Regions from separate parts of the Paenibacillus pabuli genome, predicted to be linked through region 1. Evidence: riboswitches for the same ligand, from Rfam matches in the RefSeq annotation. Region 1 holds a riboswitch; each other region holds the start of a gene.
What was found. Region 1 has a riboswitch for thiamine pyrophosphate ahead of ABGV42_RS17085 (ABC transporter ATP-binding protein). Riboswitches for the same ligand answer to the same signal wherever they lie in the genome.

Region 1 (4,639 bases):
ATTAAATTTTACTGTTCCATCTTTTTGAACTAATCCTTTGATGAAGCCCGATTGGTAGGCCAATGCTACAGAATCTTTTGCCCAGTTCGATACTTGATCCAAATCAAAAAGTTGAGGTTTGGATGTTTGGCTCGTTACGTCTTGTTGGTTCCAACCAAAAGCTCTAACGAAAAATACAGCTAATTCTTCTCTTGTCACGTTCTTATTAGGTGAAAAGCTATCTTTGGAAGTGCCTTGAGCAATCCCGGATTTGACCAGTGCACCTACATAGCCGGCATACCATTGATCTTCCTTTACATCCTTGAATTGGCTTGCTTCAGATGTATCAGGCTGTAACTTAAGTGCACCGACCATAATTTTTGCCAATTGAGCTCGTGTTACGGAATCAGAAGGCTTAAATGTCCCATCCGAAAAACCTGTCAGAATTCCTTGTTCCACTAGTTTGGTTATTTCCGTTTTGGCATACGAATGATCAATATCAGTAAAAGAAGTTTTAGATGTAGCCACTTCTGCCGATACAGATAAATTAAGAGCTAACATGGAGACAACAAGCGACGTAGAAAGCATCAACGATAGTTTGCGATTAAACTTTTTCCATTTTGAATTCAAAACTAAAACACACTCCTCAATAGGCTTCTAGTAGGTAAAAACAATATTATATGAATCTATGGAACTATATCACCTCCTGATCAATAGGATAATAATACCATGTAAAATCATAAAAACAAGATCATTAAACTATGATTTTACAAAAAAGTTGTTATCCTGAATTGATTTCAATTTTTATTATCAAAACTATTCTGCAATAAAAAAAGCAAAAAGCGTGCCATATCGAAATAAAATTCGAAGGGCACGCTTTTAAATATATCTTATTTGACTAAGCTCCGAACCGCTGACGATATCCGCACTTCCGGCATAGTTCCTCCACAGCTTCCCGCTTGGAAAAACCATAAACCAGATTGTTCGCCCGCTCGCCTTCGATAATCTCCGAGAATGACTTCTCATGGACGTTACCAAGATTAATGACACCTTCGCCATCAAGGCAGCACGGAACAACCGTGCCATCCACCAGGACCGCCGCCTGATTGCGCAGCGCATGGCAGAAGCCTTTGCCATCATCCTCCGGTGCATCCAGACTTGGCCACTGGAACTCGTGGTCCTGATTGAGATAGACATTCGGCGCAATTTTGACGCCGCTGCCTGGAACCACCTTTTCCTCAATGCGGAAATCCAGGTTGAACTCGCGCTCCAGTACCTCCAGCGTCTCCCGGTTGCGATTCATCTGGGCATTCGTGAAGTTGTCCTGCGTCAGGTTCCAGAGTCGGAACGAGATGATCACATTATGTTTCACCGCTTCTCTGGCAAAAGACAAAATGTTGCTGAGGTATCCTTCACGGTCTGTCGATCCCTCATGCCCGTCGAAGCTGTGAAGGGAGAAATTCATTTGCCGCAAGGCCGGTTTGCCAAGCAGCTTATGCTGGGTCTTGGGCAGCAGCGTTCCGTTCGTTGTAATGTTAACCTTGAATCCCTTCTCATGCGCGGAATCCAGTAACAGATCAATTTTGGGATGAAGCAACGGCTCCCCTTTGACATGCAAATAAATATGTTTGGTATGTGGTTTAATTTGATCCAATATATTGTTGAAGACTTCAGGGTCAATGAATCCTTTGGCACGCTTGGTTTGTGGACAGAAGCTGCATGCCAGGTTACATATGCTTGTAATTTCAATATATACTTTCTTGAACGTTTTCAACTCGGGGTCCCCATTCTGCTTAGGAGGGAGAACAGTCCCACCCTCATTTTTAATCCGGCCCATATGCGCCATCACCATTATATCGGGTTAGGAAGCCAAGGTAAATCCGCGAATGCGTTTAACGTTTAACTTTTGCCTCTAAGCCCTCTTTACATCTCGCGGGCACGTGATATATGCTGTGTACACAACTGCATATCTTGAACGATTGCACTAGGGGAGCCTTGCGGCTGAGACGAATGAATGTATTCGGACCCTTTGAACCTGATCTGGATCATACCAGCGGAGGGAAGTGGAGCGGACTTTCAGTTAACTGATTTTTTACATATTCATATGAACATGAATGTCGGTTGAACTTAACAGGCCCACTCATTTCTCCGGAAATGGGTGGGTCTTTTCGCGTTTACATACAGATCGCAAACCAGGTGCATTTTCGTTCAGGCAGTTTTCATACCAAGGGGGCACGGAACACGATGAGCAACGATGTACGGATTCACAACATGACTTTCACTTTCCCGGATCAGAGGGATTCCCCCGTCCTCTCCAATGTGTCGATGTGTGTAAAAAAAGGAGAATTCGTCTCGCTGATCGGCTCCAGCGGGTCGGGCAAGAGCACACTCTTCAAGCTGCTGGCGGGCTTGCTTGAACCGACGGACGGCATGATCGAAATTGCGGGAGTGCCTTCCGGACAGCGACTTGGGCAGGTTGCCTACATGCCGCAGAAGGATCTGCTGTTATCCTGGCGGACCGTTATGGAGAACTGCCTGCTTCCCTCGGAGCTTGCCCCGAGGAAGCAGGACAAGGTTAAGCTGCGAGCTGACATTATGGCCGGACTCGACAGATTCGGCTTATCCGGCTATGAGCATGCCTACCCGGACGAACTGTCCGGCGGCATGAAGCAGCGGGTCGCCCTGCTGCGCACCTTGCTGACGGGAGGACAGCTGATGCTGCTGGACGAGCCCTTCGGCGCGCTCGATGCCATGACCAAGCGGGAGATGCACCGCTGGCTGCTTGAATTGTGGGAAAGCCTCGGCAAAACGGTGCTGTTCATCACGCATGATATTGAAGAAGCCCTGTTATTAAGTGACCGGATCATCCTTCTAACTCCTGGTGGTCGGCAGCTGCTGGACATGACGGTGCCTCTGCCCCGTCCGAGGCATTCGGACATGGTCTATGATCCGAATCTTATTCAGATGCGACAACGGTTGGAGGAACAATTACATGCGAAGCTTTAGCGTCACCAGATGGTTTGCCCGCTATGGCCTGTTCGCATCGCTTCTCCTCATGATGCTGGCCGGCTGGGAATGTATCGTGCGATTGGGCTGGGTCCCTTCCTTCATTATTCCTGCACCTACATCGATAGCGAGTTCTCTAGTTGAGCATCGGCATCTGCTTCTGGCCACCCATCTGCCTACCACATTGATAGAGGTTGCAGTTGGCTTCGGCTTGTCCATCGTCGCCGGAAGCGCTCTTGCAGCGGGCATGCACCTAAGCCGCGCAATTGAAAAGGCGCTGTACCCCTTCATCGTGATCAGTCAGACGATTCCACTCATCGCCCTGTCCCCCGTATTCATTCTCTGGTTTGGCTATACTCTCTGGAGCAAAGTCGCCGTGGTGTTTCTGATCGCGTTCTTCCCGATTGTGGTCAGCACCTACGATGGTCTCCGTCAAGGTGACCCGGAGCAGCGTGAACTGCTGATGACCATGGGGGCGAGCAAGTGGGATCTGTTCCGTAAACTCCAGGTGCCTCTTGCACTTCCCTCTTTCTTTTCGGGGTTGAAGATGTCGGTGGTGTACTGCGTGGTTGGTGCAACCATTGGCGAATGGCTCGGAGGCAGCAAAGGTCTTGGCTATTTCAGCCGCAGAATGTCAAGCAACATGAATACCGATGCCATGTTTGCCTCCATCCTGCTGTTATCCTTGCTGGGCATCGGTCTGTTTGTGCTTATTGCCTGGCTGGAGCGATCTCTTGGATTGAAGCGGAATGCAGACCATGAACGCAGAGGAAAGTCGATTAAAAGGCAATCGCAATGAGATAACAAGTGCTGCTCCTTCCTGTCGATCTTTTTGAAACATATCATCGATTGGAACCAAACAAAAATGAACGAAACGAGGTCCATTTATCCATGAAAAAAAAGAAAATCATTCACATCCTGCTTCCTGTCCTCATCTGTTTATTTTTGATCGTCAGCGGTTGTGGCAATAAAGGCGCGAACCCGTCATCGTCCGATTCCGATCCCCAGGTACAGGGCACAGATTCAACAACAACCGGAACGTCGTCTGGTGACCATGATTCATTGTCCATCATGCTCGACTGGTATCCGAACGCAGTCCATTCCTTTATATACGCAGCACAGGAAAAGGGATATTTCGCAGACCAAGGTCTCGATGTGGACATTCAGATGCCTGCCGATACGAATGATGCGCTCAAACTTGTAGCCGCCGGCAAAGTGGATCTGGCGCTGAGTTATCAGCCGCAAATTTTGCTAGCCCGTGGGGAAGGCATTCCCGTACGATCCATTGCCGCTGTGGTTCGGCATCCACTCGTTCATCTAATGACGGAAAAGGACGGGAACGTAAACACGCCCAAAGATCTTGAAGGACTGACCGTAGGGTATTCCTCCGTTCCCCTGTATGAAGCCATGGTACGAACGATGATCCGTCAGGATGGAGGCAATCCGGACCGCATGAATCTGGTGGATGTCGGTTTTGATCTGATCCCTTCGCTGGCCACCGGTCAGGCTGATGCGATTATGGGTGGTTTTATCAATCATGAACAGTTGATTCTCGAAAAAGAAGGTCATGCCGTCAAGTCGATTAATCCAGTCGATTACGGCGTACCAGATTATTACGAACTCGTTCTGACGGCAAGCGATGAGGGAATCGAGG
Region 2 (4,639 bases), 3.2 Mb from region 1:
TTCAGATTCGTTTGAGCAGGTCAGACAAACTTGTATCGTCATGAGCGTACAGGAGAAGCTCGCCGAAGTCATTAATCGGCATAATGAGTTTGCAAGAAGAAATGGGATATCCTATACGTTTACCCTGCCTCTTATTTCACAGGAAGATTGGTACAATACGATTACGGATACGGGTATCATGGCCTTTATTCAGGGTTTGCCTGTAGGGAACCAGAAGGTGAATACATATGCCATTGGTGGCGGCCGGTTGGTTAAAAAAACAGCAGTGATCGGAGGTGTAGACCCTTCTACCGGCATTAAGTATTATTATCCAGCAACCTGTCAGACCAACTTTCGGGCCGAAGAAGTCTTTACTGATACGAAGCAGGCCGCGGCGGCTGGGTATTTTGAATATAATTGTTACATTAACGAAGTCGTTCACTGAGAAGGGCAGCTGCGCTATTACATTACTTTCAGAAAAGGCGGGTCCTGTGCTAAAATAGGGGTTCAGTTCAGAACTTGACCGGTATCAACAATACCGAATAAAAAGTAATGTTAAATAGATAGGAGCAACCTCATCTTATGAGTCTATTGTCAGTAGAGAACGTCAGTCACAATTTTGGAGACCGTACGTTATTTAAAAATGTATCTTTTCGTTTACTTGCGGGAGAGCGGGTAGGCCTGGTCGGGGCAAACGGTGTAGGAAAGTCCACTTTAATGAATATTTTGACTGGAAAATTGCTGAAAGACAGCGGGAAAGTGGAGTGGACACCAAAAGTTCGTTACGGATATTTGGATCAGCATACCAAGCTGACTCCTGGTAAAACCATCCGTGACGTATTAAAAGATGCCTTCCTGCCACTACTCGAGCTGGAAAAAGAAATGATGACCATTACAGACCAGATGGCTGATGCGGACCCCGATCAGCTGGAAAAACTGCTGGAAGAAATGGGTGAAATCCAGGAACAACTGGAGCAGGGTGATTTTTATCTGATCGATGTAAAAGTGGAAGAAATGGCGAACGGCCTCGGCTTGTCCGCGATTGGGCTTGATCGTGACGTTGCTTCACTAAGTGGAGGACAACGGACCAAAGTACTGCTCGCCAAGTTGTTGCTGGAGAAACCGACGGCCCTTTTACTGGACGAACCAACGAACTACCTGGACGTGGAGCACATTGAATGGCTGACACGTTATTTGAAAGATTACCCTTATGCATTTATCCTGATTTCACATGATACGGAATTTATGAATGAAGTCGTTAATGTTATTTATCATCTGGAATTTGCTAAATTGACGCGTTATGCCGCCAACTATAACAAGTTTCTCGAAATGGCTGATATGCAGAAAGCACAACATATCGATGCTTATGAGAAACAGCAGGAATATATCAAGAAACAGGAAGATTTCATTCAGCGTAATAAGGCCAGAGCCTCCACTTCCGGGCGTGCCAAAAGCCGTGAGAAGCAACTGGGCAAGATTGAACGAATCGATCGCCCGGATGAAGCAGCAAAACCGACATTTAAATTCAAAGATGCCCGTGCCAGCAGCAAAACTGTGTTTGAGGGAATTGATTTTGAGATTGGTTACTCCTACCCTTTGCTGCCTAAAATGACAATGACAATCGAACGTGGTGAGAAAATAGCCATTGTTGGATGTAACGGTGTTGGTAAGTCGACACTTCTTAAGACCATATTAGGCAAGATACCGCCGATTAGTGGTAAAACGTTCCTGGGAGATTATCTGGAGACGGCTTATTTTGAACAGGAAGTCCGGGCTGGGAATATTACGCCTATTGAAGATGTATGGAACGAATTCTCCCACCTGACGCAGAACGAAGTACGAGGGCATTTGGCCCGGTGTGGTTTGAAAAACGAGCATATTACCCGTCCGCTGAGTGCACTTAGCGGGGGAGAACAAGCGAAAGTCCGCTTGTGCAAGCTTCTGATGCGTGAAAGCAACTGGATCCTGTTTGATGAACCGACGAACCATCTGGATGTAACAGCAAAAGCGGAGCTAAAACGAGCTTTGCAAGAGTTTAAAGGTACAGTTTTGCTCGTTTCCCATGAACCTGAATTCTATCAGGATTGGGTCACCAAGACATGGGACGTTGAAGCCTGGTCTGAGAAAAACTAGGTGTTACGAAGTGCGGTAAGTGCTTTTTATTCAAAACATCATTAACATTGGTTTTAAAAAATCGACGGTGACAAAAAAAGGTGTCTATGGTAACATAGGCTACAACTTCATACGATCACTAGGGGGGCCGCTCGTTGCGGCTGAGATGGAATAATGCGATTCCGGACCCTTTGCACCTGATCTGGATTATACCAGCGTAGGGAAGTGGCGCGTTTTAGTTAATGACATGGGCCAATTGATATTCGATTTTGTAGCGAATGTGAATGCTCACTAGTGGAACTTGCAGGTATCTCGTATATGTGACGGCTATAATCTAATAGCTTGTATACCTGACAACTGGCATGTAAAGCTCATTTAACTAACAGGACATATTATCGCGGCCACTCCCCTAAGGGAGTGGCTTTTTTGTAGTTACATATTGTGACGGTAAGGAGGGGAATTCAAACGGATACCTCTAATGCACGTGGGAATTCATTTTCATTTGAACTGCATGCTGTTTCGCCAGGGTTAGGGGATGAACAACGTTTCGTGAAGACTGCACAAGCTGTATGGCCTTGGTTTGACTATATCCACATTCGGGAGAAACATCTAACGACTGAGCAGAAAATTCAATGGGCCTACAGTTTGCTAAACGCAGGAATTCCAGCTGACAGGATCGTGATCAATGGTCTTAGTGAGCTGAACAAGTTGGATACACATCTATTCATTCAAAGGATTCATTGGGGGCAGTACAACGTGGCAGCTACTCAAGGTAGCAGCCTGAACAATAACGATCGATTTCGTCTCGGTGTTTCGGTTCATTCTCTTAACGAAGCAAGAGAGGCTGAAGAACGGGGAGCGGATTACCTCTTTTATGGTCATGTATTTTCTTCCGCCAGCAAACCTGGAATCAAGCCGAGAGGACTATCTGCACTTACAGAGGTATGTTTAGCAGTTTCCATTCCCGTCATCGCTATTGGCGGCATTGAACCGGCAAACATAGCTGCTGTACGTGCAGCCGGAGCCAAGGGAGCTGCGGTTATCTCATCCGTATGGGCTAGTGATAATCCGGAATCCGCAGGAACTGCCTTAAGGCAGGCTATTGGTCGCTAGAATATGAATGAACCGAGGAGGTGAATGAATGAGCGAAGAAGTAAGAGGCCGAAGAAGAAGTGGTAGCCTTTACCGAAATGGAGCAGCTTTTGCAAGCCAAATACGCGGAGAAATCCGGGGTAAACTTCATGCGGAAACCATTGTAGTGGGGGGCGGTATTATTGGTTGTGCCATAGCGTATGAGTTAGCTTCACGAGGTGAAGAAGTGATCTTGATTGAGCGTTCCCGTATTGCAAGTGAGACGTCTAGTGCGGCGGCGGGCATGTTAGCTGCAGACAGCGAGGCATTCCATACTACTGTGATGTCGAAGCTTGCACGTGAAAGCAGAACATTACTGCATCAACAAAAAGAACAGCTTCATCTGCTTAGCGGTATTGAAATGGGTCTCCAGCAGCATGGATTTGTTACACCATTTCGTAACGAAGACGAGATGAACAAGTATCAAGATACAAGGTGTGCTGATTCGCTGACAGAGCAAATCTGGTGGGATCATTCCATTCTTCATCGTGAAGCCCCATGGATAAGCGGAAAGACTTACGGAGCTCTGTATAGAGCTTCAGAAAGTGAGCTTCTTCCTGTCAACCTGGCACGTGCCTATGCCGGGGCTGCTCAAACCCTGGGAGCCAAAGTAATAGAAGGTGTACAGGATGTAAGTCTAACTGCGGACGCGAATGGAATCCAGGGTGTGGAGACATCCATTGGAAGAATGACGTGTAAACATGTTGTTGTCGCAGTAGGCTTACAGGGTGGAGAAATGTTGAAACAGGTAGGTCTTCAAATGCCGATTATTCCGGTGAAAGGTGAAATCGCAGCAATTCAATATGCAGAACATGATGCAGATTACAGACCTGACAAGACGGTCTATGCAGATAATGTATACATTGTTCCCAAAGCAAATGGAGAAGTCTGGATTGGAGCTACCAGTTTACCGGGTCGTTCGGACCGGGTCGTTACTGTGGAAGGAATACAAGAACTGCTCGCTTCCGCAGCAAGCTGGGTCCCTGGAATTCAGCAAGCCCAGTTCCTACGCGCGTGGGCAGGGGTCCGACCTGCAACCCCTGACGGTTTGCCTTATCTAGGAGCTTGTAACAGCATTCCAGGGTTGTATACTGCGTTTGGACATTATAGAAACGGTATCTTACTGAGCGCAATAACCGGCAGCCTGATGGCTGATTTGATTGCTGGCCATTCTTCCGAAGAACTCGGCATAGATGAATTGTGTCCGGAGCGTTTAAGCAGAAAGGAGATCATACATTGAACATCATCGTAAACGGGCAGAGCATGAAGGTTGATGACGAACTGAATCATGTGGATCAGTTGCTGCAATCCTTTAATTTGCAGGTGAAAACCGTGGTGGTTGAGTTAAACCGTCAAATTTTGATGAGGGAGCACCACGCCTCGACCGTATTAAGAGACGGAGACCGAATCGAGATCG
Region 3 (4,639 bases), 230 kb from region 1:
ATGTAAAATCATCCCCATTGCGCTCCCGACAACCGACTATGGTACCAAGTTAGTTAGCTTCAAGGATACCTACTTCCCCAGACAATTTGTCTTATTTTCGTCACAATTGACATTTCTGAAACTGGGACTATTCACTTAACAACCGATTCGTTCCTCCCATATCCAGCCTTTATATCAGGTTCTTTACTCCTGAATTTCTCCAAAACCGTTTACATCTTCTGAATATTGGGTAAAATCACTACAATCCAATTGGAATTACGTCTAAACTTCTCGATTTCGTCTAACAAGTCACATATACCTATTCGTGCATTTGGAAGGACTATCTATCAAAATACATAGCCTTAAATTAAATAATGATAACGAGTGCTTATTCGATATTGCACCAGAGGAGGAACTAAGATGATCCGCATGCCTATTCAGCAAATGATCCCGTACCACCACCAATATCCGCGCAACACGGCGACCACTGCTCCCAAAAAGGAGAATGAGAGCACTCAAGGTCTATCCTTTCACGAGATTCTGCAGCAAAAAATGGCTCAAAAGAACGCTTCTCCTTCCATGCGATAAAATGAATATCTGACTCTATTGGAGTCTGGTTATAGAACCGTCCTTCTGCCGTTTGGCGGAGAGACGGTTATTGGCATTTGTTTAAACGCTGTACAGTTCCTAGTCGCGTTTCTATAATGGATTAAATATCTATACCACTTACAGCTCACTAAAAACAAGCATTGGCAAAGGGGATGTCATTATGATCACGATCGGCTGTTATCACGCTCACTATTCCAACATCGCACTCATTGAAGAGGCGCTAGCTCCCTATGAAGTGGAACTAGTGCATTATGTCGATCCCGGTCTGGATCGCCGCAAACAGGATGCGGACTTCACAGAGGCTGTCATCCGAGAGAAAGTATCCCAAACGTTACAGTGGATTGCCCAGTGTCATGCCGATGCCATTTTGGTCACTTGTACCCTGTTTGCGGCAGTACTGGCGCACGAAGCACAGCATGTCTCCATTCCCGTTATCGGTATTGATGATCCATTGCTGCAGAAGCTGCAGCAGGATTCCCAGGAATACATTCTTGCTTTTACCAATCCGGCAACCGTTGAAGGAACGATGGCGCGGGTGAATGAAGCACTACAGCAGGGTGAAACCAGCGAGCAGGCAAACGTTGCCGATGTATCGAGAACGAAGGCCGCAGTAATACCTGGAACATTTGAGCTGATCATGCGAGGCGATAAGGAAGGTTATATGAAAGCGGTGAGTACCGGATTGCAGCAACTCGCTGCACAGTCACCTGAGAAAAAAGTTGTAGCTGCTCAGCTGTCTATGGCTCCCGCAGCTGCACGTGCTTCAGCAAATACGGGTACGGAGATTTACAGCCCGCTTGCATCGCTGGCATCGTATTTGGAGCAGCAATTGAACATCGGCCGACATTAAAGTTATCCTGCGAAGTATTCGCTGGCCTGCCTTTTTTGTTGCAGCTAATTTTTATTATATTTCCCTGTAGCGAAACAAGTAAAAAGCCGCTTCTCTCCCAACAGTGGAGAGAACGGCTTTCATGCTTCTTAGACCGCCCAAATTGCGCTGTAACGACCCTTAGGATCGGGTCCGGTATTCCTCGGCCTTCTCCTGCATCCCGGCCGCTACAGCCTCATTCTCGGACAAGCCTTTGTCTGCGGCAAAGGCACGAATATCCTGCGTAATGCGCATACTGCAGAACTTCGGCCCACACATGGAGCAGAAATGTGCCTCCTTGGCTCCTTCAGCAGGCAATGTCTCATCATGGTAGGACAGCGCACGTTCCGGGTCCAGTGACAGGTTGAACTGGTCCCGCCAGCGGAATTCGAAGCGAGCCTTAGACAGCGCGTCATCCCGGCGCTGGGCACGCGGATGGCCTTTGGCCAAATCAGCGGCATGTGCCGCAATTTTGTAGGCGATGACACCCTCCCGGACATCATCCTTGTTCGGCAAGCCCAGATGTTCCTTTGGCGTGACATAACAGAGCATGGACGTTCCAAACCAGCCAATCATCGCCGCACCAATGGCTGAGGTAATATGGTCATATCCTGGTGCAATATCGGTCGTCAGCGGTCCAAGTGTATAGAACGGTGCCTCCTTGCAGATCTCCATCTGCAGATCGACATTCTCCTTAATCTTGTGCATCGGCACATGTCCCGGCCCCTCAATCATCACCTGCACATCATGCTTCCACGCAATCTGTGTCAGTTCACCGAGTGTAGCAAGTTCAGCCATCTGGGCTTCGTCATTGGCATCATAGATGCTGCCTGGACGAAGTCCGTCTCCGAGCGAGAAGGCTACATCATACCTTTTCATGATTTCACAGATTTCCTCAAAATGCGTATATAAAAAATTCTCCTGATGATGTGCAAGGCACCATGCCGCCATAATGGAACCGCCTCTTGAAACAATGCCGGTCATCCGTTTGGCCGTCATCGGAATATAACGCAGCAGCACGCCTGCGTGGATCGTAAAGTAATCCACACCCTGCTCGGCCTGCTCAATAAGCGTGTCCCGGTACAATTCCCAGGTAAGTGCCTCGGCTTCGCCATTCACCTTCTCCAGCGCTTGATACAGCGGCACCGTGCCGATCGGTACCGGGGAATTGCGGATAATCCATTCCCGTGTGGTATGGATGTCCTTGCCCGTGGAGAGATCCATCACCGTATCGGACCCCCAGCGTACCGCCCAGGTCATTTTCTCCACTTCTTCTTCGATCGAAGAAGATACGGCAGAGTTACCGATATTCGCATTGATTTTCACGTGAAAGTGACGCCCGATCAGCATCGGTTCGCTCTCCGGATGATTGATATTCGATGGCAGAATGGCCCTGCCGCTCGCCAGCTCCTGCCGCACGAATTCCGGCTCCACTCCCTCACGAATGGCGGCGAACTCCATTTCCGGCGTAATCATGCCCTGCCTCGCATAATGCATTTGGGTGACACAGCGTCCGGATTGTGCACGCAGCGGTTGGCCGCGGAGTCCCGGATATTGTTCAGCTCCGGTTCGCTTCCCTCCAGGCTTCAGCCCGTTATCCTCCGGTTTGACGGTACGGCCCTGATATGCCTCTACATCATTCCGTTCTGTGATCCAGCGCGTACGTAGGGCTGGCAGGCCTGCCCGGATATCGGCGTGGAATCCGGGATCCGTCATAGGGCCGCTCGTATCGTACACGCGCAGCGGCTCGTTATGCTCCACCCCTTGGGGCGTATTCGTGTCATGAAGGGCAATTTCACGCTCCGGTACGGCAATGTCGGGCCGTGAGCCCTGAATGTATACTTTGCGGCTGCCAGGAAACGGCTGAACCCGTCCTGCGGCCCCTGCTTCCTTTTCCAACACCTCTCCAGAATGTTCCTGTCCTGTTGTTCTGTTGTTCGTATTCATCGCTACCTCTTCCTCCTCATTGGTCGTCCCATGAATGGGCTCGTTAGATCACTCGTGCACCCTTCCATATCATCCACGCAAGAAAAGAAAGAGCGGCCAACTTCCGAAGAAAGAACATACAGCGGCATAGCGCAGACGGATTCTGGCATAGGTGGGTTATACCCAACTCCAACTCCAGCTCCGCCGCAACAAGAGATCGCGCCCCTCTGCAGCGGCTGAACGCTTGACACTGTATATAAAAAAGCCGGTTCCCGAGGGAACCGGCTCATGTCCATCACCCATAACAAGCCTGATGCCAAGCTCCTTCAAGTGGAGACATGCCAAAGGCTGTATTATGCAGGTGTTCGTGGTTATATCGCCGATTACTTCCCTACGCTGGTATGATCCAGATCAGGTGCAAAGGGTCCAGAATCTCATGCGATTCCGTCTCAGTCCGGACAATTCGGACTCCCCCAGTAACGTTAACAAGTTGCGGTATGTGTACCGCAGTTCCATATTCAATTCAATCCAGCCACGCTGGGCTGTCCATTACAGACTATCGCAAGCCAGTCAGAAAAACAACCCTTTATCTTCCATCCATGCCGGATCAGGACAACATGAGGCCCATCTGCGCAGCTGCTTCCTTCAGCACTGGTGCATATTCGTGCAAAGTTTCCTGGGACAAGCGACTAACGGGGCCGGATACGGATAACGCAGCAGCAATATTTCCCTTCCGATCCATAATGGGCACGGACACTGCAGCCGCTCCAGGCTCACGTTCTTCGTAGCTGGTCGCATATCCATTCTCCCGGATATCTCCCATCTGGGCCAGGTAAACTTCGGGATCGATAAATACGGGCCATTCCGGGCCATTCATCAGTTCCTCCCGGTCCTCTTCTGTCGCAAATGCCATCAGCACCTTGCTGGACGCCCCTACGGATAGGGGCAGACGTACGCCAACCGGGGCCACCCGCCGGATCGCCTGATCACTCTGAACAGCCTGAATACGGATACGCTCACTGCCATCCCGCAGGTACAGACTGACCGTCTCTCCCAGACGATCTCTGAGCCGCTCCATCGCAGGAAGCAGCAAAATGGCAGGATCATCACTGCGGGACATATGAGCCGACAGCTCCCAGATCCGAATGCCGAGCCTGTATTTCTCTGTCGCCGCATCGCGAATGACGAACCCCTTCTCCTCGAGCGTCGCCATCAGACGATGAACCGTACTTTTGTGCAAACCAATCTGGCTGGCAA

Region 2: linked by a shared signal. The riboswitch ahead of ABGV42_RS02860 (thiamine phosphate synthase) and the one ahead of ABGV42_RS17085 (ABC transporter ATP-binding protein) in region 1 are both predicted to bind thiamine pyrophosphate.
Region 3: linked by a shared signal. The riboswitch ahead of thiC (phosphomethylpyrimidine synthase ThiC) and the one ahead of ABGV42_RS17085 (ABC transporter ATP-binding protein) in region 1 are both predicted to bind thiamine pyrophosphate.

What each region holds. Positions count from the first base shown of each region.
Region 1 is NZ_JBDOIO010000003.1:3,353,470-3,358,108, forward strand. Features, by position in the region: gene ABGV42_RS17075 (S-layer homology domain-containing protein) at 1-609, opposite strand, end outside; gene ABGV42_RS17080 (radical SAM/SPASM domain-containing protein) at 878-1,753, opposite strand; TPP riboswitch at 1,956-2,058, shown strand; gene ABGV42_RS17085 (ABC transporter ATP-binding protein) at 2,224-2,985, shown strand; gene ABGV42_RS17090 (ABC transporter permease) at 2,972-3,784, shown strand; gene ABGV42_RS17095 (ABC transporter substrate-binding protein) at 3,877-4,639, shown strand, end outside.
Region 2 is NZ_JBDOIO010000003.1:111,421-116,059, forward strand. Features, by position in the region: gene ABGV42_RS02850 (hypothetical protein) at 1-424, shown strand, start outside; gene ABGV42_RS02855 (ABC-F family ATP-binding cassette domain-containing protein) at 562-2,112, shown strand; TPP riboswitch at 2,223-2,332, shown strand; gene ABGV42_RS02860 (thiamine phosphate synthase) at 2,641-3,204, shown strand; gene thiO (glycine oxidase ThiO) at 3,233-4,462, shown strand; gene thiS (sulfur carrier protein ThiS) at 4,459-4,639, shown strand, end outside.
Region 3 is NZ_JBDOIO010000003.1:3,582,726-3,587,364, forward strand. Features, by position in the region: gene ABGV42_RS18060 (hypothetical protein) at 400-567, shown strand; gene ABGV42_RS18065 (hypothetical protein) at 749-1,438, shown strand; gene thiC (phosphomethylpyrimidine synthase ThiC) at 1,598-3,403, opposite strand; TPP riboswitch at 3,754-3,867, opposite strand; gene ABGV42_RS18075 (IclR family transcriptional regulator) at 3,990-4,639, opposite strand, start outside.